Regions from separate parts of the Arthrobacter sp. UYCo732 genome, predicted to be linked through region 3. Evidence: riboswitches for the same ligand, from Rfam matches in the RefSeq annotation. Region 3 holds a riboswitch; each other region holds the start of a gene.
The links. A riboswitch is a leader RNA that binds a small molecule or an ion and turns the genes downstream of it on or off. The one in region 3 is predicted to bind cyclic di-AMP.

Region 1 (7,047 bases), on a different contig from region 3:
GCGGCCGTGTCCACCCTGGCCACCACAGTGGGCAAGCGTTTGGTTGGCCGCACCCGTCCCGACCATGCCGACGCGGTCCCGCCTTACGAGACGTCGCCCTCTTTTCCCAGCGGTCACACGTTGAACACCACTGTGGTGATCGGCGTAATTGTGTACATCATGTGCCTGCAATTCGAGATAACTTGGGCCCGCCTCACGGCGATCGCCGCAGGTTTGGTGTTCATCATCGCCATGGGCCTGAGCCGAGTCTTCCTGGGTCACCACTGGCTGACGGACGTGATGGCCGGCTGGTTCCTGGGGTTCGCCTGGGTGGGCATAGTGATCCTGGCACATCGGCTGTTCCATGTGCTGCGGAAACGGGAGCACGGAGGGCCGCCGCCAACGTTCGAGCACCCCGCCATCCGGGACGAGCAGCCGAGCTGACTCCTGGCAGGGGCTCCCCGCCCGGATGGTAGTTTTGACGCATGCGCACTCTCGTTGTGGACCACCCGCTGGTCGCCCATAAGCTCACCGTCCTGCGGGACAAGAACACACCGTCACCGGTCTTCCGGATGCTGACGGAAGAGTTAGTGACACTGCTCGCGTATGAGGCCACCCGCGACGTCCGCACGCAGCCTGTGACCATCGAGACCCCGGTGAGCACCACAGTGGGAACCGCCTTCACCAAGCCCACACCCCTGGTGGTGCCCATCCTCCGCGCGGGCCTGGGCATGCTGGAGGGCATGACCAAGCTCGTCCCCACAGCTGAAGTGGGATTCCTGGGCATGGCCCGCGACGAGGAAACCCTGGACATCATCACTTACGCCGAACGTCTCCCGGAGAACCTCACGGACCGGCAGATCTTTGTGCTGGACCCGATGCTGGCCACCGGCGGCACCTTGCGCGAAGCCATCAAGTTCCTCTTCAAACGAGGCGCCTCGGACGTGACCTGCATCTGCCTTCTGGCTGCGCCGGAAGGGTTGGCGAAACTGGAAGAAGAGCTTGCTGACGCGAACGTGACCATCGTCCTGGCCTCCATCGACGAGAAGCTCAACGAGAAGTCCTACATTGTGCCGGGACTCGGCGACGCAGGGGACCGGCTGTACGGCATCGCTGGCTAAAGCAGCGGACCCTCAGAAGGCACGGCACGGTGCGGTGCGGTTTAGGAGGGTAGGTGCGGGCGGCAGCCCCGGCTGCGCGTGCCGGGCTCGATGGTTCCGACTGCGAGTACCCGCCGGTGACGGACAGGGTTGGCTTCAATGCGGACTTCGATGAGCGGCCCAGCGAGTCCATCCGCTTTGTCCAGCTGACACCCCGGCTCCGCGTGCGCAATCTGCATCGGCGAGGGACTCACAGACGCGCCGCCAGGTACGGCACCCAGCCCGCAGCTCGTGGTCAGCGACATCCGTGCCGCCCATGACCGCCTCCAAAACAAGGGTGTCGCCGTGAGTGAAGTGGACGTTCAGGACTGGGGCCATTTCGTGTCTTTCGGGGATCCCGACGGCAACAAGTGGGCTGTGCAGTAACATCCCTGGCCGTGAGGCCTAGGGCAAAATGGAGAGATGAACAACCCAGCCCTTTGCCGCCCGTGCGCTTTCCTGCCGGGCAGCCCTCTTCGACATGGAAACGAGTGCGCTGCGGGCATTCGGACGGTAGCCATAGGCCCCAACGCCGGTCAACTGCTTGACGGAGTCCTATATATCCCGGACTACGGCTGGGTAGACGCTTCCCTGGAGGCGGACGGCGAGGGCCAACAAATCATTTCTTCCCGGCTTTGAGATCGGCTACAACCTTCGCGATCCGGCGGGCGCGGGTTTCCGCTGTCCTGGCATCGGCGATGGGCTCCACGTACCGCCGCTGGGTGCTGTAATTCAGCGTGGCATAGAACGCCTGGGCATCCGGTTCGGCGGCCAGGGCTGCGGCCAGGTCGTCAGGGACCTCAATGATGCGCGGCTGCGTGTCCAGTTCCACGTCCACCTCGACGGTGTCGCCGGACGCCACTCCGGTGAATTCACGGTTGGCGGCGCTCACGCCAACCAGGTTCTGCCCGCCCATGACGGCAATGCTGCTCCGGTAACTCCTGCCGTTGATGGTCACCACCACCGGCGGACGCTTGCCTGCACCGAGCGCCGCGACGACCTCCTCGGGAACTTCAATGCCCGCCTTGTTGCCGCTGCCCAGAACCGTGGTGGTGAATTTCATGGCCCCAGTATGCCGCGGCGCCCGAAGCCAGGGAAGCGCGGATCCCGAGGACAACCTGCTGAGTAAGCCGGGGATGCAGGACAGCAGGCCCTGAACCGGGGGATTCAGGGCCTGCTGTGGCTGTTGGGATTCCGGAGAATCGTGCTTAGTACCAGTTGTGCGACAGGTGGAAGTTCAGCGCACCGCACGGTGACTGGTAGCGCTCCTGGATGTAGTTCAGGCCCCAGTTGATCTGCGTGCGGTAGTTGGTGAGGTAGTCAGCGCCGGCGCTCGCCATCTTCTCGGCGGGCAGTGATTGGACGATGCCGTACGCGCCGCTGCTTGCGTTGGTGGCGGTGGTGGTCCAGTCAGATTCCTTGGTCCACAGCGTCTGCAGGCATGGCATCTGGTCAGCGGACCAGCCGCGGCTGGCCAGTTGGCCCGCAGCATAAGCCTGGGCTCCGGCGGGATCGTTAACGGCCACAACCGGCGCGGGCTCGGGTGCCGGAGCGGGAGCGGGGGCTGGCTCGGGTTCCGGTGCAGGAGCCGGTGCGGGAGCCGGCGCAGGTGCTGGTTCGGCTGCCTGCGGGGCAACGCTGATCTCGGGCGCTGCAGGTGCCGGTACGGGATTCGCCAGCATCTCGGCCTTTTCCATGCTCAGCTTCGAGTCGGCTTCCGCAGTGGACAACTGCTGCGTGTCGCTGGCTGCTGTCATCGTGTTGGACTCGGACGCGTGGCCCGCTGCGCCCAACCCGATGAGCATGGCGCTCGCCGCGGTGAGCACGGCTACGCGCTTCCCCAGGGACGGAAACTTGTTGCGAAGCGTGGTGCCGCCGCCGACTGGGCGTGTTTGTACCTTGGATTTAGACATGATGGATCGCCTCTCACACCTGCGGAGTTAGCTGTCGGGTTCGGATGAGGGCATCCGGCCACACGGAAATTCAGTGCTGGCTTTACCCCAAGGGCATTACGCCCGGGACTCTGGGTCCCCCGCCTCTGCCTGGTCAAGCGGAATCCGGTAAGCGGCAGAGCTTGGCGTCATCCGGATATGCGGCCCGAATGGGATCCGCACTCTATCGACGGTACAGGAGCTCAGCACTGAAGTCACATTTTGGTAACAGGAATCACGGCGACGGCGCGTTGCCTTGCAGCGCAGCGGCCCCGGCGGGTAGGCGCAGCACGAACTCCGTGCGTCCGGGGCGCGACTTCACCTCCACGGTGCCGCCATGCGCCTCAATAATCGACTGAACGATGGACAAGCCCAGTCCACTGGTGCCCTCGGAAGCCCCCGGCCCGGACTCCGGCGCTGTGCCCTTGCGGGCGGCGTCTGCGCGGGCAAACCGCGAGAAAACGTGGTCCACGAAGTCCGGCGGGATGCCCCCGCCGTCGTCCGTCACCGAAATTTCGGCATTGCCATCGGCGGACTTCCGCACGCTGCTGACCACGGTGGTCCCTGGTGTGGTGTGTTTGCGTGCGTTGGAAAGGAGGTTCACCAGTACCTGGCGCAGCTGGGACGCGTCGCCGTTGACGGAGAGCGGCTCGTACGGAAGTTCTAAGTGCCAGTGGTGATCCGGCGCGATCACCTTTTCATCGCTGACCGTTTCGATGACGAGCTGGGTGAGATCAACCTCGCTGAGTTTCAGGGGCTGCCCCTCGTCGAGCCGGGCCAGCAGCAGCAGATCCTCCACCAGCGTGGTCATGCGTTCGGACTGGCTCTGCACCCGTGCGAGCGATTTCCTGCCATCCGGTGTGAAGTTCTCGGTCATGCGCATCAGCTCTGTGTAGCCCCGGATGGCGGTCAGCGGTGTGCGCAGTTCATGGGAGGCATCGGCTACGAACTGCCGCACCTTGGTCTCGCTCCGCTGCCGCGCTTGGAGGGCATTGGCGACGTTGTCCAACATTAGATTCAGGGCGTGGCCCACACTGCCCACTTCAGTTCCGGGATTGGCGTTCGACGGCGGGATCCGCACGGCGAGTGCCACCTCGCCAGCGTCCAGCGGGAGTCTGGCCACCTGGGTGGCTACTTCAGAGAGCTGCTCGAGGGGCTTCATGGTGCGCCGGATCAGAACCGTGCCGGCCAGCCCGATCAGCAACAGTCCGCCCAGGGAAACGAACACGAAAGTCCACACCAGCGAAGCCAGGGTGCCCTCCTTGGCCGCCAGCGGAAGTCCGGTGACCAGGAGATCGCCGTATCTGGTTTGGACAGCCAGAATCCGGTAATCCCCGTTGGACAGGGAGCGGTCCACGGGGTTGCCGTTGTGCGTCAGCTCGAGCAGGGTTTCCTTGTCTTTGGCGTCGAGGGCCAGGCGCGTGGTGTCCGAGTCCAGGTATCCGCCACTGATGATCTGGCCGTTCAGGATGCGTGCATTGAGCGTCCCCACACTCTGCCCACGGGAGTCCAGGGGATCGGGCCTGCCGTTGAAGCCACCCAAGGGCTGGCGGCCAGGATCATTCGAACGTTTCGCAGCCTGGCTCAGCTGGTCATCCAGCTGCCTGGTCAGAAAAGAGCCCATAGACGCATAGCTGAACAGCCCGACCGCGCCGCAGATGGCCACCAGCAGTGCCATGGCCAGCAGGATCAGGCGGGTGCGCAGATGCCAGGTGGACGGTTTCAGCCAGCTGCGGGCCGGTGCCGTGGTTGTTGGTGGCGGAGTGGACATGGAGCTGCTACTCCGCCGGCTTGATGACGTATCCAGCGCCGCGCACGGTGTGGATCATGGGCGGCTGCGCGGCGTCCACCTTTTTGCGCAGGTAGGAAATGTAAAGCTCCACAATGTTGGCCTGCCCGCCGAAGTCATAATTCCAGACCCGGTCCAGGATCTGGGCCTTGCTGATCACGCGTTTGGGGTTTTCCATGAGGTAGCGGAGAAGCTCGAACTGTGTTGCCGTGAGCTGGAGTTCGTCCCCGGCCCTGGTGACTTCCCGCGTATCGATGTTGAGTACAAGATCACCCACCACCAGTTCGGCGGTGTCCATGGCGGCAACTCCGGACCTCTGGACCAGGCGGTGCAGCCGCAGCAGGACCTCTTCCATGCTGAAGGGCTTGGTGACGTAGTCGTCCCCTCCGGCGGCCAGGCCCGCGATCCGGTCGTGGACAGCGTCCTTCGCGGTCAGGAAGAGCGCAGGTACCTCCGGCGCAAAGGCGCGGATCCTGCCCAGCACCTCGACGCCGTCGAACCCTGGCAGCATCACGTCCAGTACCAGCACGTCCGGACGGAACTCCTTGGCAAGCTTGACGGCCTCCGGGCCGTCCGCGGCTACGGCAACAGACCAGCCGGCCATCCGCAGCCCCATGCTCATGAGTTCGGAAAGGCTGGGTTCGTCGTCGACTACGAGAGCGCGGATAGGGGAGCCGTCGGGGTGCGTCAGCTGCGGCAGGTTGTTGGTCATGGAGTGCGAAGTAGCCATGGGACAACTCTCTGATCTGTGGGTTAGTTCACCCTGCGGCGTTCCTGTGCGCAAGCTGTGAATCCCAGCCTAGCGAGCTGGACGGACCGGGGCGCCGCTGGGCGGTCCTATGCGGAAAGCGTCACCGCGGTGGCACGAATCACTCTCCAAATCCGCAACAGGCAGTCGCAGGGGCATTTTCAGCCGCCGGGCGCCTTCGCGGTTGGACAGGGAGCAAAACGGCATAGGCGATTTCAGTAATCCATACCTTTATGAATTTCACCAGATGGACTGGGGTACCTGCCGAACAATGTTCGCGAGGAGGGTGCCCTTTGGCTTCTTTCGCAGATAACGACTGTTATTTTGTGGTCCTGACAGAATTGTGATCTACAACACAGTTGGACCGCTTGTCTCACAATGCGGAACATTAGGGCCTTTGTTACTTGCAAGTTCTCATTGTTACGTTGCACACTTTCAATTGTGAACAAGAACTCAACGGCACCTGCAGCCGCAGAATATTGGCCCAGCACATCCGCTGCTGCCGACATGCGCTGTTGTCGAATGCACGCCTGACCTTCAGATCCCACCAAGTTCTTAGGCATTCGCCCCCAGTCCGGATTCGGGTGCCCCTCCCAGATTTTCAGTGCGGGAAACCCAGCATTCGAGCCGTCGTAACGGCCATTCACATTGAGGTAAGCATTCATGTCAGTTGCATCCGGATACGTCCACATCTCCGTCCGTAACGCAGGTAAGCCCAGCCAGGCCCCGGGTCTCCGCCAAGGTTTTGGTACCCGTTCGGGGTTCGCCCCGGCCGCCCCCGGAACCAGCTTTCCCGCCCCCGGCTACGTACCTCAGGGCTACAACCCCAACTCCTACGGCCAGCTCCGCGCCGTCCAGCCCAACGAGGCCGCGCCGCTCACCGCGCCGACGCCAGTTGTGGCAGGGGCCAACGCCGTGCGGCCCGTCGCCAACGACAACGCGGCCCGCGGCTTTGTGCTCTACATGGGCATCGATGAGGAAACCGCAGCGGCTGCCGGAACCTCCATCGCCAAGCTCGCCCAGGAAATCCGAGCCTACGCACAGTCCCTGGTGACCGGTGCCGAAAGCTACGCTGCCGTGGCCATGGCCCCGACCGGCACCCCGGGTTCCGCGCTCGACGTCGTCCGCTCCACGTTCGGTGACCCCACCGTCAATGCCCAGAAGCGCACCGAGACCGCCCGGCTCCAGCAGTCCGCCGAGCCCCGTCCGTCCGGCGTCCTCATTGACCTGGCCCGCCGTGAAGTCCACCTCGACGGCGAATCATTGAACCTGACCTTCAAGGAATTCGAGCTCCTCAACTACCTTGTGGAAAACGGCACTCGCACCGTTGGCCGCGATGAGCTGCTCGAGGGCCTGTGGCGCAACGCCGAGGAAGTCCCCAACGAGCGCACCATCGACGTCCACATCCGCCGCCTCCGCTCAAAGCTTGGCCGTCTGGCCAACACTGTGCGCACGGTCCGC
Region 2 (7,047 bases), on a different contig from region 3:
TGCTCTGATCCAGTAGCGCCGAGGCCTGGGACAGCTCGAAGGCAATGGTGGCGCCCTCAGGATCGTGTTCGTCGTCCGCGTTGGAGTCCTGGCGCGCGGCATTGGCTGAGGAGATATCCGCCCGGAGCGCCGGCAGCAATGCCAGTTTTCGGTCCCGTTCGTCCTCGAGCATGATCCGGAACCGGTCGAAATCAGCCATGGGAAAAGCCTAGCGCCCGTCCGGTCCGCGGTATTTGCCAAACCGGCGGGAGGCTCTGCCTGGCACCGGCCCCCGGTCAGGTTGAACACCTGTTGTTGTTACGTAACCGTTGTGGTCCGGTACCCACCGTGGTTCAGTACCAGTTCTTGATCACGGAATGGTTCCAGGCGGCGCACAGTGACCCGTAACGGTCTGCAATGTAAGCCATTCCCCATTTAACCTGGGTTCGGTAACTGGCGAGCCAGTCGCTGCCAGCGCTCGCGTACTTGCTGGCCGGCAGCGCCTGCGCGATGCCGTAAGCCCTGAGTACGGGTTGGTGGCCGTGGTCAGCCAGTTGGATTCCTTCGTCCAGAGCTGCGCCAGGCACTGGAATTGGTCCTGGGCCCAGCCGTTCGCGGCCAGCCGGGCCTGACCTTGCCGGAATTCACCTTCCACTGCCCCTGTTGTTCCCCTGAGCGAGGCGGGCTGGGCGGTGAGTTCGGTACTGTGCTCCTGTTGCTCTGCGACCTGCTGCGACATTGCCTGCTGCGCCGTCTGGGCCGTGGAGAGCTTGGTGCTAGCTTCGCCGGCGAGGCGTTCGCGCTCGGCTTTGGCGGCAGGCTCCTGCTGGGCGAGCGCTTCGGCGGCCTTGTCTGCCTCGGCCGATTTGTGGACCAGGGACGCCGTCTTGGCGCTGACGATCTGCACCACGTTTAGCCCGTGGATGTTGTTGGTCTGTAGTGCGTCGAGGGCCACAAAGAAACCGATGTTGGTGCCGCCGGTCTTGTACGACTGGGCTGCGAGGGCCCGACGTCCTTCTCGTGGCGGCCTGATTTCTCCTGTGCCCGGGCCAACGGGGCGGCCAGTGCATCAACCCGGGAACTGGCCGCCTGCAGGGAGGCCTCGGCCACAGCGTATTGTGCAGCGGAGGTTAGGGGGACGGCCACAGCCACTCCCTCCGGCGAGGCCGGGAAGCCGCATATTCTGAACAAACGGGGACATAGTTCGTGAGCTTACCGGGCAACGCACCCTTGCCCGTACTCCCGGCCAAGCATTGATATCCAGCAGAGATCCCCGTTGCCCCTCCCGTCGGTACGTCCTGCTCGTTCCAATGTCAGTCGCAGGCCGTGAACCAACTAATTTTGGGCAATCCGGGGCCCGTTTAGTGAGCCAACCGGGCATATACGGTTTATGTGCGCTGACCTGCGATGTTGTCGACGTTCCGGCATGGATCCGCCTGCAGATAAAGGTGTCTTTTGGCCGTACATTCCGTTACCGGAATGTGACATTGGGGAAAATCTGACGTTATGGTCGTTGAGTGCCCCGGTTCAAAGCCAGGACATTCCCGTCAGTATGCCGAGCCCTGCCACTGACCCGGGACCCCAGCGCAATTCAACTGGCAGGGACGGGGGAACCACGTTTCCACGGCTTCATCTGAAGCCTTGGGGTTAAGTCGATACGTCCCGTCCTGCACGGCGGCGTCCGGCCGGGTGTCTCCGACCCGAACCCGACAGCTCACCCCGCAGGCATGGGAGAGGCAATCAACCATGTCCAAGAAGTACACTGCCGCACGCCATCGTGCAGCCACCACCACCGCGTCCCGTGCCCTGGCGATCGGACGGCCGGCCCTTGTGGTCGCTGCTGCTTCCGGCCTGTTTTTCGGCTTCAGCGCTCCGGCCCAGGCCAGCGTCCACGAACCTGACAGCTCCGGCACGGCCAACGTTCAGAGTCAAACGAGTGCACCGGCAGCAGCCGTGGCTCCAGCCCCTGCACCGGCCCCGGCCAACGCCCACACAGTCGTCTCCGGCGACACCCTGGGCCAGATTTCCGCTACCTACGGCGTGGACCTCAACAACGTTCTGGCCGCGAACGGTCTGTCCCTGACTTCGGTCATCTACCCGGGTGACCAGATCCAGATCCCCGCCGCCGGGCAGGCAGCTCCGGCAGTGGCGCAGGCAGTAGCACTGGCTCCGGCAGCCAAAACCGCCGCCGCCCCGGCCGCTCCCGCCAACACCGGCATCAAGCCGGCGGCAACCTCGGCTCCGGTCCAGGCCCCATCCGGCTCGGCCGGCTCGGCAATCCTGGCGTCCGCGTACTCTCAGCTGGGAGTCCATCAGGACTGCACCGCCATGGTGGAAAAGGCGCTGCGCTCCGTCGGCAAGAGTGTGGGAGACCTGGCACCCGGCCAGTTCTTCCAGTACGGAAGCGTTGTTGGGACGCCAGCCCCTGGTGATCTGGTGATCACCGCCGGACACGTCGGCGTCTTTGCCGGCAACGGCCAGGTTGTCAGTGGCGGCGTGGACGGCTTCAAGACCGAGGTCCACTCCATCAGCTGGCTCCATGGCGCTTCCTTCGTCCGCGTAGCGTGACCCCAGGCCGTTGGACGGCGGCGGTCGGCACACAGCCGCCAGCCGCCGTCGGCCGCTGTTGCGTCCTCAGACGTGCTGCCCGAACCAGGACAGCGTGTCATTCCCCTCAGCCGTCGCCTGGGTCTCGTTATAGCGTTCCCCAGTGTCATTGTGGGAGGCATGGTCCACGCCGGGGTAGACGGTGATGCGTCACCGTGGTGGCGTCCAGGGCATCGCGGAGGGCCGGCACTACCTCTGCGGCCAGCTGCCGTTCCTGCACTCTGTACGGAGTGCCCTCACCGCCAAAAGCGTGCCCGCCAAGTACATAAAGTATGAAGTCTTCGGGCCGGATCCCTGGCTGGCCGACTTCCAGTAGGCCGACGAAAAGAAAAGGAGCCCGGCAGGTGCCGGGTTCCGTTCTTTTGTGTGCGTTGCCTGTGTCCGCCCTAGAACTGCTCGGCGGGAATGATAAACCCAAGGTCCAGCAGGCCGCGGCCGGACTGTTCCAGGATCGGGTCCATGGTCAGGGAGGCGTGGTTGAGCAGCACGTTGACATCACGTTGGATCCGCTGGAGCGGGTGCGCCAGGCGGTGAACGCTGCCGCCTGAGCCGGTCAGGATGAGGCGGACTGCTCCGCCGATGCCTGGCCGCTGAGGCCGAGGGAGAGCCGGTACTGCGCGCGCTCCTCATCAGTGAAGGCGACGGGCTGGCCCCCGAAGGAGGCGGCCGCCACGCGGACCGCTTCTTCCCAGTGCAGCCGTGCGGTGGCAACCTGGCCGTAGGCCTGGGTGAACCTGGCCTGGGCGAGCGGCGAATCAGCCTGGCGACGCTCCACAGTCTGTTTGACCTTGCGGACCAACATCAGGTTCCGGAACTCTTCCAGGGCATGCTCGGCGGCCCCCAGAGCAGCTGCCGGGGCAACCATGTTCAGGAAAGTGGCCATCGGGATGTGGATGCTCGGATCCGGGGCACGATGGATCCGCATCAACCCGTCCCGGGCACGGGACCTTGCCGCCAATCCGCTCTTTGAACTGGCCAACCACGGAACCCGCCATACATCTCTGAGCGTGACCGGCAAGACCGCGAACGGGATCCCCGGAACGCGCAGCAGCGCGGAGGTATAGGAGGAAATCACGTCCAACGACGCCCTGCTCACGGCAATCGCCGGGCAACGCCCGCGGTTCTTCCGTTCAGGCACGGGGTTCCTGGACGACGTCGCGGCCGATATTTCCTCGCCCGGGGCCTTATCCCCGCGCACGGAAACCACCCCGGATCCGGCACGGCAGCAGGTGTTTTGGCCGCGGTCACTGCCCTGCTAAAAAGGGATACTCCTTCACGACCTTGGGTGCTGACTCCCCGGACATCCGGAGCCGATAAGGCAACCCTTGGCATTTTTCGTAGGTTCGCGCAGGCACGCAAACAAGGGCGGCCTTAAACAAGAGGCAGTGCCCGGATGGGCAGTCCCTGGAGGCGGGGGTGACGAATGCTGTGTAGGGGTAGTTTCCTGATGGGCGCGCCGTCCGGCTGCGTGGAGGGCATCCCTTCGTGAAGGGGTTTGTCATGAAAACGATCAACCGTGTTTTGGCCGTTGCGGCGGTCCTGTCTCTGGCCGGCGTCACCGGGTGCGGCGCGCAGGGCGGGATGTCCACAGGCCCGTCAACGGCCACCACGGCTTCGTCTCCATCTGTGGGTGGTTCGGCAGCGGCTGGCCAGGCCATCATTACGATCAAGGACTTCGCCTATGAGGTTCCGGCGTCCGTAAAGCCCGGGGCGATGGTGACGGTGACCAACTCGGACAGCGCCCCGCATACACTGACGGCCAAGGAGAAAGGCGGCTTTGACATCGACGTCCCTGCCGGCGGCACAGTCATTTTTGAAGCTCCGCGTGAGGCCGGGACATACGGGATCATCTGCAGGTTCCATCCGCAGATGAGCGGGACGCTGGTCGTGAAGTGAATCGCGTACACGTCCCCGTAGCCGGTCATGGTCCCCTGCGGGTGGTCCGGATCTGCGTGGCAGCATCCCTGGGGGTCAGCGCCCTGATCCATGTTCAGCTTGCTCCCGGTTACCAGCAGGCCGCACCAGGGGGCATCGGCCAGGGCACGCTGTTTCTGCTCCAAGCGGGCGCCGCCATCTTGGCGGCAGTGTTTATCCTGCTGAAAAAGACACGTACCGCTTTCGCTGCTGCCGCGGCAGTGGCCTTGTCGTCCCTGGCCGCTGTCATCCTTTACCGCTACGTCCAGGTCCCCGCTATTGGGCCGCTGCCGGCAATGTACGAACCCGTCTGGTACGCCGCCAAGGTCATCACCGCCGTCGCCGAAGCCATCGCCGGTGGGCTGGCTCTGACAGGTTACGGGCTGCTGCTGCGTAAAACCCGCCGCGGACCGTGGATACAGCCCCGGGGCCAGCACCCTTCCGCGGCCTGACAGCCCGGGAACGGGCGTGAAGCGGACCGGAATCATCGGCTCGTCAATGCTTTGGCCGGGCAGGTACGGCATCACGCTCATATTTTTGTGGTTGGGGACACATCCCTACCCATCCTTGGTTTGGTCTGCTTCGAAGTGCTTGTGTCCCTTCTTTGGGGCGCCAACATCACACGCGCGTGTATGAGGAGATAATTCACATGAATAAGACACTCCGTTTTATGGCAGTACCTACTCTCGCTTTGGGCGCACTTGCCCTGTCCGGTTCCCCGGCGATGGCCGCAGACCAGTCCTATCAGTCGACGCTGGGTCAGATTAACGGCAGTGCAGGGTCGGGGACCATCACTGTTGATGTCAAAGGCAACCAGGCCCACGTCGTCCTGAACGTTTCGGGTATGCCCGCGACCTTCATGAACGCCCCCTACCCCCACGTCCAGCACATCCACGGCGGAGCCAAGGGCGCCTGCCCGGACGCTTCGGCCGACAAGGACGGCGATAAGGTCATCTCCACCACCGAAGGTGCCCCGTCATACGGCGGCATCGTCACCACCCTCTCGACCAGCGGCGACACCAGCCCGGCAGCAGGCCTTGACCTCAAGGTCGGCGGGCAGGGCGCCGCCTACACTGTTGACCGCACGTTCGAACTGAACGCCGAGACCAAAGCAGCCCTCGAAGCAGGCACCGCTGTAGTGGTCGTCCACGGACTTGATCCCGCAACGCTCAGCGCGGCGGGCCAGGCGGCCAAGTCAGACCTGGCACCGACCCTTCCGCTCGCCGCAACGTCCCCCGCCCTGTGCGGAACCTTGAAGGCCGGGCAGATGAAAATGCCTGCAGGCGGCGCTAACACCGGCATCCCCCAGGAAACCGGCACCGACACCGGCGCCCTCGCCCTCGGTGGCGGCCTGGCCCTCGTCGCACTCGCCGGCGGAGCCTACGCCGTGCGCCGCCGCAACACCGGATCAGCAGCCTGAACCTGAGCTGACTGGACTACCACTGTGCTAAACATGAAGCCCGTCCGCCGTGGAGGTCTCGGGGCCTCCACGGCCGCCGGGCTTCTGCTCGCCATGGCCCTGGCCGGCTGCGGCACCGGAACGCCCGACGCCGGCTCCCCGCCTTCTGCCTCCGCCGGGCCTTCCGCCTCAGTTACCGCACCTGCGGCGCCATCCGCAGCAGGCCCCACCGCCCAGCCTCCCCTGCCCGCAGCAATCCCGGCGGCCCCGGCGGCAGCTCCAGCGGCTGCCACCGAACAGCTTCCCCCGGTCCTGCCCGCATCCGCTCCGGTCACCCTGACCATCCCCTCCATCAGCGTCCGCACTGAGCTGCTGCACCTTGGCCTGCTTGAGAACGGCTCGCTCGAGGTCCCCCAGGACACCGGCAACGGCGCCCCCGCCGGCTGGTACAACGACTCCCCTACCCCGGGGGAACGCGGACCCTCGGTCATGCTCGGGCACGTCAACGCACTCGGCGGCCATAAAGGCGTCTTCGCAGACCTCCGCAAACTCACCCCCGGCGCCGACATCAACGTTGCCCGCGGCGACGGCAGCACCGCGACCTTCACCGTGGACCGTGGTGCCCTCTACGGCAAGGACAGCTTCCCAACCCTCGAGGTCTACGGAAACACCACCGGCTCCGAACTACGACTCATCACCTGCGACGGCTACGACCCCGCCACCGGGCTCTTCAACGACAACTACGTCATCTACGCCAAACTCAAAATCTGACGGTCAACCCTTCGCAGCCGACAAGCGGCCGCCCAACCCTCAATGGAAGCGGCCAGGACGGAACAGTCATGAAAAACCGCATCCCCTTGCTGGCGTCCCTGGCACTGGCGTCACTGCTGCTCTCCGGCTGCGCCGCGGCGGCGGGATCCCCGGCAGCGGTGACCGGGCCGACGTCGGACGCCTCCTCTACGTCCCCGTCTCCGTCGGGAGCCTCTCAGAGCAGCAATCACGGCGGTGCCCACCACGGCGGCGGGTCCTCCTCCCCGCGGGTGAGCGCGGACGGGCCCAGCGAAGCCTCGAAGATGGTCTGCGGGAACCAGCCGATGGACAGGCTCACCTCCATCCTGAAACTGGGGCAGGTCCCGCACACCGTCAAC
Region 3 (7,047 bases):
CCAAGGCGCGCGGAACGGCCACCGGCGAGAATGACGGCATCAAAACTTAGGGGGTCAGCGTCCACCCTCCCAGCCTAACGGCGGTGGCGCGGTCAGGCCGCCCGTTCAGGCAGCAGGAAGGGGTCCCAGGCCGGCGTCGGCTTCTCCAGCTCCTTGATCTGCCAGATGGTGCCATGCGGCGGCTCCGGCACAACCTTCAGCTTCCACCCCATTTCGGCAGGGGTGTGGTCGCCCTTGGTGTTGTTGCACCGAAGGCATGCGGCCACGAGGTTCTCCCACGAGTCGGCGCCACCCCGTGATTTGGGCTGCACATGGTCGATGGTGTGGGCACCTTTGCCGCAGTATGCACACCGGTGACCATCACGCCGCAGGACTCCGCGGCGGCTGACCGTAGTGCTCTGGTTGTATCGGGGGCGGATGTAGCGGTTCAGGAGAATCACGGACGGGCGGCCCAAGATTTCCTGCGGACCCACTACAGGGTCATCGCCTTCGGCAATAACGCTGGCCTTGCCCGTGAGCACAAGCACCAGCGCCCGGCGGAAGGTGACAACCGCCAGCGGTTCATATCCAGCATTCAGAACGAGAGTGCGCATGCACGTACCTCTTCGTGGCCGCACCCGTCAGGGGCACGAGGGCCGGCTGCCCCCGGCATATCCGGGCTATGGATCGACACCACAAGAGTAAACAGAAAATGCCGGTATCAACTAATTACCCGTTCCGTGGCGCTACGTGTCGGGCCCGCCGGGCGTCCAGTCCGGGGTGGAACGGCAGGAGCAAGCAAAGGGACCCCCGCCATCAGGCGGAGGTCCTTTGAAAGCTCAATCAACTACTAGGACACGCGGATGAAGACCGGTCCCGAACCAACGTTGGCGCTGAATACAACGGTCTGGTTGCCGTTGTAGCCGCCGTGCACAGCCTGGCCGTTGCCGGCGTAGACCGCGATGTGGGCCATGCCGGCTCCGCCGTCTGCGTAGTAGATCAGGTCGCCGGGCTGGGCTTCGGCTGCACTCACGGTGCGGCCCAGGGAGAGGTAGCCAGCGGGCCAGTCGTGGAAGTTGATGCCCACTGCGGCGAGCGAGTTGGTCACCAGCATGGTGCAGTCCTGGCTCACACCCAGCTGTGCGTAGGCTGCGGACAGGATGGCCTGGCCCTTGCCGCTGGCAGCCACCGGAGCGGCGTGCGCGGACGGAGTGGACGCCGCCACCTTGATAGTGGCTGCGGGCTTGGCAACCGGAGCGGCCGGAGCCTCAACAACGGGCTCCGCCACCTTAACGGGAGCCGGTGTGGTGGTCACAGCAGGCTTCTCGTAGGAGATGGCGATGGTGGAAGAGGCCGAAATGATGGCCGGCGCGGAGACCCCAACCTCAAGGTTGGCGGTGGAGACTGCTTCGCGCTGAACGTTGGTCTCTGCCGCGTTCGCCGCGATACCACTGGTCAGGACCAGGCCGGAGGCTGCAGCGATAACCGCGGCCTGGCGGCCCATGCCGCCGGCGTTGTCGCCGACAGCCTTGGCAATGACAGCCAGCGAGTTGGTCTTGGTGACCTCGGCGCGGTGGCGTGCAACAGTTGCACGTGTAGTCATTTAATTTCTCTCTTTCGTGTTCCTAAGGACCGCGTGGGCAGCCCAACGGCGTTGGACGCGCCGGCATCTTGGGGGTACGCCGGCACGCCCCGAACGGGGATGTGATGAAGAGTTCCAGTGAAGAAACGGTTGCAGCCCAGGGCTGCGGGGGTTACAGCGCCGGGGTGAAGAACGAGGACGTGCCGGTGGCTGCAGCCGCGTGCAGCAGGGTGCCCTGCGACGGGTTCAGCGCACTGATCATCATGCCGTTGCCGACGTAGATGCCAACGTGGGCTCCACCGTTCTGCATAACGAGGTCGCCGGGAGTAGGGGTTGCGGTAGGCCGCATGGCCGTCCAGGCATTCGTGCGGGGGATGCTAATGCCGGCCTGGGCGTAGACCCACTGGGTGAAGCCGGAGCAGTCCCAGCCATTGGGAGTGGTGCCACCCCAGAGGTAGGGGTGACCGATGCCGGTGTACGCAATTGCTGCCAGACCCGAAGCCGCGGCGGAGGAAACGGTGTCCGCGAGCTTGCTCTTGACAGCACCCGCAGCTTCCGTTGCCGTTGCTGCTGTTTCCGTAGCCGTGGACTGCGCCCGGACCCGCTCAATCCTCGGAGCTGCAGTGGTTTTGACCACGGGGCGCTCGAAGGAAACAGTGGCCGTGGGTGCGGCAGTTACGGCTAGTGCAGTCTGCGCGGAACCGGACTCGGTGGACGCGGACACACCAGCGGTGGTGTCCGCGGCGTTGGCCGGAAGCCCCAAGGTCAGGATGAGACCCGACGCAGCTGCGATGACAGCAGCCTGGCGACCTACGGTCCCGGCATTTGCACTAACGGCCTTGGACACGGAGCCCAAGGGGTTGGTGCGAACCGTTTGCGCGCGGTGACGCGCAGAATTATGACGTGAAGACACGAAGGTAGCCTCTCCCAATGCCTGCGAGGTGAGCTGTCGGATTCGGATGGGAGTTCACCCGGCCGCGCTGCTTCCTGGGAAGCTTTGCGACTTAACCCCAAGGCCTTCAAAATCGAAGACCAAAATTGGTTCCCCCGCCCCTGCCAGACGATGTAATGCGAACGGACCTTGAGCGGTGGCAGAGCTAGGCAATCCACTCAAGAACGTCAACTTCGGAAAAGTTGACGCGCTTTAGACGGTACAGGAGTTCAAGGACAATGTCACATTCAGGTCACGGCTTGTCACTGTGATCTGAGAGTTGACCATCATTTAATGCTCAGAGCCAGCCTGTGGGGTCAACAACTTCGCCGTTGACCTGTACCTCGAAGTGGAGGTGGCAGCCGGTGGAGGCGCCCGTGGTGCCACTGAGGGCAACAACCTCGCCGCGGGTCACTTTCTGTCCTACCTTGACGGTAGCGGAGGACAGGTGGTTGTACGTGGTTTCCAGGCCATTGCCATGGTCCACCACAACCCGGTTACCGCCGCCGTACTGGTGCCAGCCGACGAACGTCACGGTGCCGCTGGCAGCAGCCAACACGGAAGTGCCGCACTGGGCCACATAGTCCTGGCCGCGGTGGAAGTCACCGGAACCGCCGGTAATGGGGCTGATCCGGAATCCGAACGGAGAGGCGGTGATCAGCTGGGCAAGCGGTGCGCCCAGGCTGCCGGCGGAGGACGCGGGGGTAATGGATCCAGCCGATTGTGCGCTCAACAGCTGCTTCAGCTTGCCGTCGGGATCGCCCTGCGTAACAACGGCGGAGCGACTGAAATCGATCTTGGCGGCTGCTTCCGCGGAAACCTCGGGCTGCGGGAGCCCGGACACCGCAGCGACGGACTGGCCAGGCTGCTGATCTGCCATCGACGGGCCCGCTACCGGAACCGTCACGGTAAGGACCAGGCCAGTGGCCGCAAGCGCAATGCCGGCCTTCTGGCCGATGCCGCTGGCGGCGGCGAAATCGGTGATCTGCCGGAATGCCCCCCGGCGGTTACGGCGCGCTTCGCGCTGCGGATCGCGGGGCCTCTCCGCAGAGAAACCCTCGGCCGCCCGCGGCGCCGGAGCGGGGCCTGCCGCACGCCGGCGGCCCCTGGAGTATTGCGTGGTCAAGAATGTTCCTCTCTGGATAGCCTGCGAAGTTAGCTGTCGGATTCGGGTCAGAGAGTGCAAAGACCCGGTCCGCCGTAACAAGCACTTGGCGCAGAGATATCCGGTGAGGATCCTTCGCTGGAAGAGGCTTGCTGCTGACGGACTTCACCCCAAGGCGTCTTGCGACTGCCGGTTGTGGTTCCCCCGCCTCTGCCAGTTGGTGACTCGTGCACCTGATCCGCTGGCAGAGCTCGGCTCCGGATCAGGTAACGTTTTTGTATCGACGCTTGGGTTAACTATATGCGATCAAGATACCCAGTAACAATTCCGTTATCTTTTGCGGAATGGCCACTGATGCGCTACTGGACATCCCGAATCAAGCCTTTACCCGCTCTTTTCGCAGGCCAGCAACGGCGCCTCTCCCGGCGGTCAGCCTCGCCGCAACTTCACCCCGGCGGCAACCCGGCGCTGACTCAGGCTCCTCAGCGGATCGCAACGAAAACGTGGGCTGCCACTTCGGGAGGCAACTCGAGAGCACCCTCAATCCCGGGAACCCGGACGGAGATGTACTCCCCTACACGCTCCAGTAAGACCGAGGCGCCAGGCCGGATCCCACCTTCATCCAGCTGTACCAGCAACTCCGGCTCCACCTGGATAGGTTCAGCCAGCCGGCTGACCGTCACGTTCGACGTCGGGCCGTATGCGAGCATGGCCGCAACGAGATTAATAACACCGTCTTCAGGGACCGAGGGCTTTCCACCCAACGCGGCCAGCCCGGGGATGGGATTGCCGTAGGGCGATTCGGTGGGGTGGTCCAGCAGTTCGTAGATGCGCCGCTCAACCCGCTCGCTCATCACGTGCTCCCAGCGGCAGGCTTCCTCATGGACGTAGGCCCAGTCCAGGCCAATAACGTCAGCCAGGAGGCGTTCAGCGAGCCGGTGTTTGCGCATGACCTCCGTGGCGCGCTTGCGCCCGGTCCCGGTGAGTTCCAGGTGACGGTCCCCGGAGACCACTACCAGGCCGTCGCGCTCCATCCGGCCGATGGTTTGGGACACCGTGGGTCCGGAGTGCCGCAGCCGCTCGGCGATGCGGGCGCGAAGTGCAACGATGTTCTCTTCTTCAAGCTCCAAAATGGTTCGAAGATACATCTCCGTGGTATCGATCAGATCCGTCATCCAGCTCAGCTCCTCGAGCGCAGTACCTAGCGTTGTCCCACCGTATCGTGTCCCAGTCGAGGCGAGGTCCGGTGAAAAGCTTAGCCTATTTTGAGTTTGTCCGGATAATCGCCGGGCGGCCCCCGATCGTCTCGTTGACTGAACTATGACGCTGCCGGTTCCCGCCCGATCTACTGTTTCAGGCAGAATAAAAGCGGCCCTCGTTACAGTCGCTGCTGACTGCCGGCCACCCCACTGTCCCGGACGCCAACCCCGTCCCCGCCGAATTTGGAGCCCTTGTGAGCGAAACCAGCATCACTATTCCTGCCGATCTGCTGCCCAAGGACGGACGCTTCGGCGCGGGACCCTCCAAGGTCAGGCCGGAGCAGCTTGAGGCGCTCTCTGCAGCCTCACGGACCATCCTTGGCACCTCGCACCGCCAGGCGCCCGTCAAAGACCTCGTGGGTTCCGTCCGCGAGGGCCTCAGCCAGTTCTTCCGCGCTCCCGAGGGCTATGAGGTTGTCCTGGGCGTCGGCGGCTCCACTGCTTTCTGGGATGTGGCAGCCTTTGGCCTGGTGGAGAAGAAGGCCCAGCACCTGTCGTTCGGCGAGTTCGGTTCCAAGTTCGCCTCGGCCACCAACAAGGCCCCGTTCCTGGACGGGTCCTCCATTATCAAGTCCGAGCCCGGCACCCGCCCGGTGTCACAGGCCGAGGGTGGCGTTGACGTTTACGCTTGGCCACAGAACGAAACGTCCACCGGCGTGGCAGCTCCCGTCAAGCGCGTTGCAGGCGCCGACGCCGGCGCCCTGATGCTGGTGGACGCCACCTCCGCGGCTGGCGGCCTGGATGTGGATGTTGCCGAATCGGACGTCTACTACTTCGCCCCGCAGAAGAACTTCGCGTCCGACGGCGGCCTGTGGCTTGGGCTGTTCTCCCCCGCCGCGCTGGAACGCGCCGCGCGGATCAAGGCCAGCGACCGCTGGATCCCGGACTTCCTGGACCTGCAGACGGCCATCGATAACTCCAAGCTGAACCAGACCTACAACACGCCCTCCCTCTCGACGCTGGTGACGCTGGACGCGCAGGTGCAGTGGTTGAACGCCAACGGCGGACTGGACTTCGCCAGCACGCGGACAGCCGACTCTGCGGGCCGGATCTACGCCTGGGCCGAAGCGTCCGAATACGCCGCCCCGTTTGTAGCCAAGGCCGAGGACCGTTCCAACGTCATCGCCACCATCGACTTCGATGACTCCATCGATGCCGCGGCGATCGCCAAGGTGCTGCGCGCCAACGGCGTGGTGGACACCGAACCGTACCGCAAGCTGGGCCGCAACCAACTCCGGATCGCCACCTTTGTTGCCATTGAGCCCGATGACGTCTCCGCCCTGCTGGCGAGCATCGACTACGTGGTGGGCGAACTGCGCAAGTAACGTCCACGCGCCCCGCCTGCTGCAGTACTGCGGGGCGTCAGGATCCTACGGCGTCGCCCGGGTCTTCTTCCGGGGCGGCGCCGTTTGCGTTGTCCCCCAACTGGGACACGACACGGAAGTAGCGCAGGCCGCGGGCCCGCCGGTTGAAGGCCAGCCGAAGCCGCTGGGCGCGGATGATCCACACCATGCCAATCAGGGCGGCGGTGAGCCCGGAGGCGGCGGCTACGGCCAGTGACCATCGGGCCCCGGCGACGTTGGCCACCCACCCCACCAGCGGCGCCCCTATTGGTGTTCCGCCCATAAAGATGGCCATGTACAACGCCATGACGCGGCCCCGCATAACGGGATCGGTAGTGGTCTGGACGTAGCCGTTGGCGCTGGTCATCATGGTGATGGCGAACAGCCCCACCGGCACCAGCGCTACGCCGAACCAGAAGTAGTCCGGGGCCAGCGCCGCGAGGCCGGAGGTCACCCCAAAGGCGGCGGCGGCGCCGAAGATCATCCGCAGCCTGGGCTTGCCCCGGCCGGCGGACAAGAGTGCACCCGCCACTGACCCGATGGCCATGATCGAGTTCATCAGCCCGAAGGCGCTCGCATCCAACCCGAATTCCGTGCCCACCATGGCGGCGATGAACAGGACGAAGTTCAGCCCTAGGGTGCCCACGATAAAGACCGCCACCAGGACCACCACGATGTCCGGCCGGAACTGCACGTAGCGCAGGCCCTCGCGGATACGGCCCTTTCCGGGAGCCGCCCGGGGAAGCTGCCGTAAGGACGCCGTCGGGATCTTCCACAGGCTCAGGAGCATGGCCAGGAACGTGGCGGTATTGATCAGGAACACCCACCCGGGCCCCACCGCCACCGTC

Region 1: another riboswitch for cyclic di-AMP. It lies ahead of ABIB45_RS14500 (aggregation-promoting factor C-terminal-like domain-containing protein); the one in region 3 lies ahead of ABIB45_RS12655 (C40 family peptidase).
Region 2: another riboswitch for cyclic di-AMP. It lies ahead of ABIB45_RS02385 (C40 family peptidase); the one in region 3 lies ahead of ABIB45_RS12655 (C40 family peptidase).

The regions. Positions count from the first base shown of each region.
Region 1 is NZ_JBEPPJ010000011.1:55,253-62,299, forward strand. It holds gene ABIB45_RS14480 (phosphatase PAP2 family protein) at 1-423, shown strand, start outside; gene upp (uracil phosphoribosyltransferase) at 465-1,100, shown strand; partial or broken gene ABIB45_RS14490 (VOC family protein) at 1,217-1,527, shown strand; gene ABIB45_RS14495 (YdeI/OmpD-associated family protein) at 1,738-2,181, opposite strand; gene ABIB45_RS14500 (aggregation-promoting factor C-terminal-like domain-containing protein) at 2,327-3,031, opposite strand; cyclic di-AMP (ydaO/yuaA leader) riboswitch at 3,037-3,191, opposite strand; gene ABIB45_RS14505 (sensor histidine kinase) at 3,285-4,820, opposite strand; gene ABIB45_RS14510 (response regulator transcription factor) at 4,828-5,568, opposite strand; gene ABIB45_RS14515 (winged helix-turn-helix domain-containing protein) at 6,250-7,047, shown strand, end outside.
Region 2 is NZ_JBEPPJ010000001.1:492,747-499,793, reverse strand. It holds gene ABIB45_RS02395 (TraR/DksA family transcriptional regulator) at 1-199, opposite strand, end outside; gene ABIB45_RS22545 (aggregation-promoting factor C-terminal-like domain-containing protein) at 333-566, opposite strand; gene ABIB45_RS22540 (hypothetical protein) at 572-895, shown strand; cyclic di-AMP (ydaO/yuaA leader) riboswitch at 1,553-1,722, shown strand; gene ABIB45_RS02385 (C40 family peptidase) at 1,726-2,547, shown strand; gene ABIB45_RS02380 (hypothetical protein) at 2,614-2,715, opposite strand; gene ABIB45_RS02375 (hypothetical protein) at 2,732-2,902, shown strand; gene ABIB45_RS02370 (hypothetical protein) at 3,140-3,469, opposite strand; gene ABIB45_RS02365 (polysaccharide deacetylase family protein) at 3,462-3,650, shown strand; gene ABIB45_RS02360 (cupredoxin domain-containing protein) at 4,087-4,482, shown strand; gene ABIB45_RS02355 (hypothetical protein) at 4,479-4,952, shown strand; gene ABIB45_RS02350 (hypothetical protein) at 5,150-5,920, shown strand; gene ABIB45_RS02345 (sortase domain-containing protein) at 5,954-6,670, shown strand; gene ABIB45_RS02340 (hypothetical protein) at 6,739-7,047, shown strand, end outside.
Region 3 is NZ_JBEPPJ010000008.1:104,143-111,189, forward strand. It holds gene mobA (molybdenum cofactor guanylyltransferase) at 1-65, opposite strand, end outside; gene ABIB45_RS12645 (HNH endonuclease) at 93-593, opposite strand; gene ABIB45_RS12650 (NlpC/P60 family protein) at 830-1,582, opposite strand; gene ABIB45_RS12655 (C40 family peptidase) at 1,734-2,408, opposite strand; cyclic di-AMP (ydaO/yuaA leader) riboswitch at 2,479-2,651, opposite strand; gene ABIB45_RS12660 (M23 family metallopeptidase) at 2,791-3,618, opposite strand; cyclic di-AMP (ydaO/yuaA leader) riboswitch at 3,622-3,839, opposite strand; gene ABIB45_RS12665 (iron-dependent transcriptional repressor DtxR) at 4,080-4,772, opposite strand; gene serC (phosphoserine transaminase) at 5,051-6,181, shown strand; gene ABIB45_RS12675 (MFS transporter) at 6,219-7,047, opposite strand, start outside.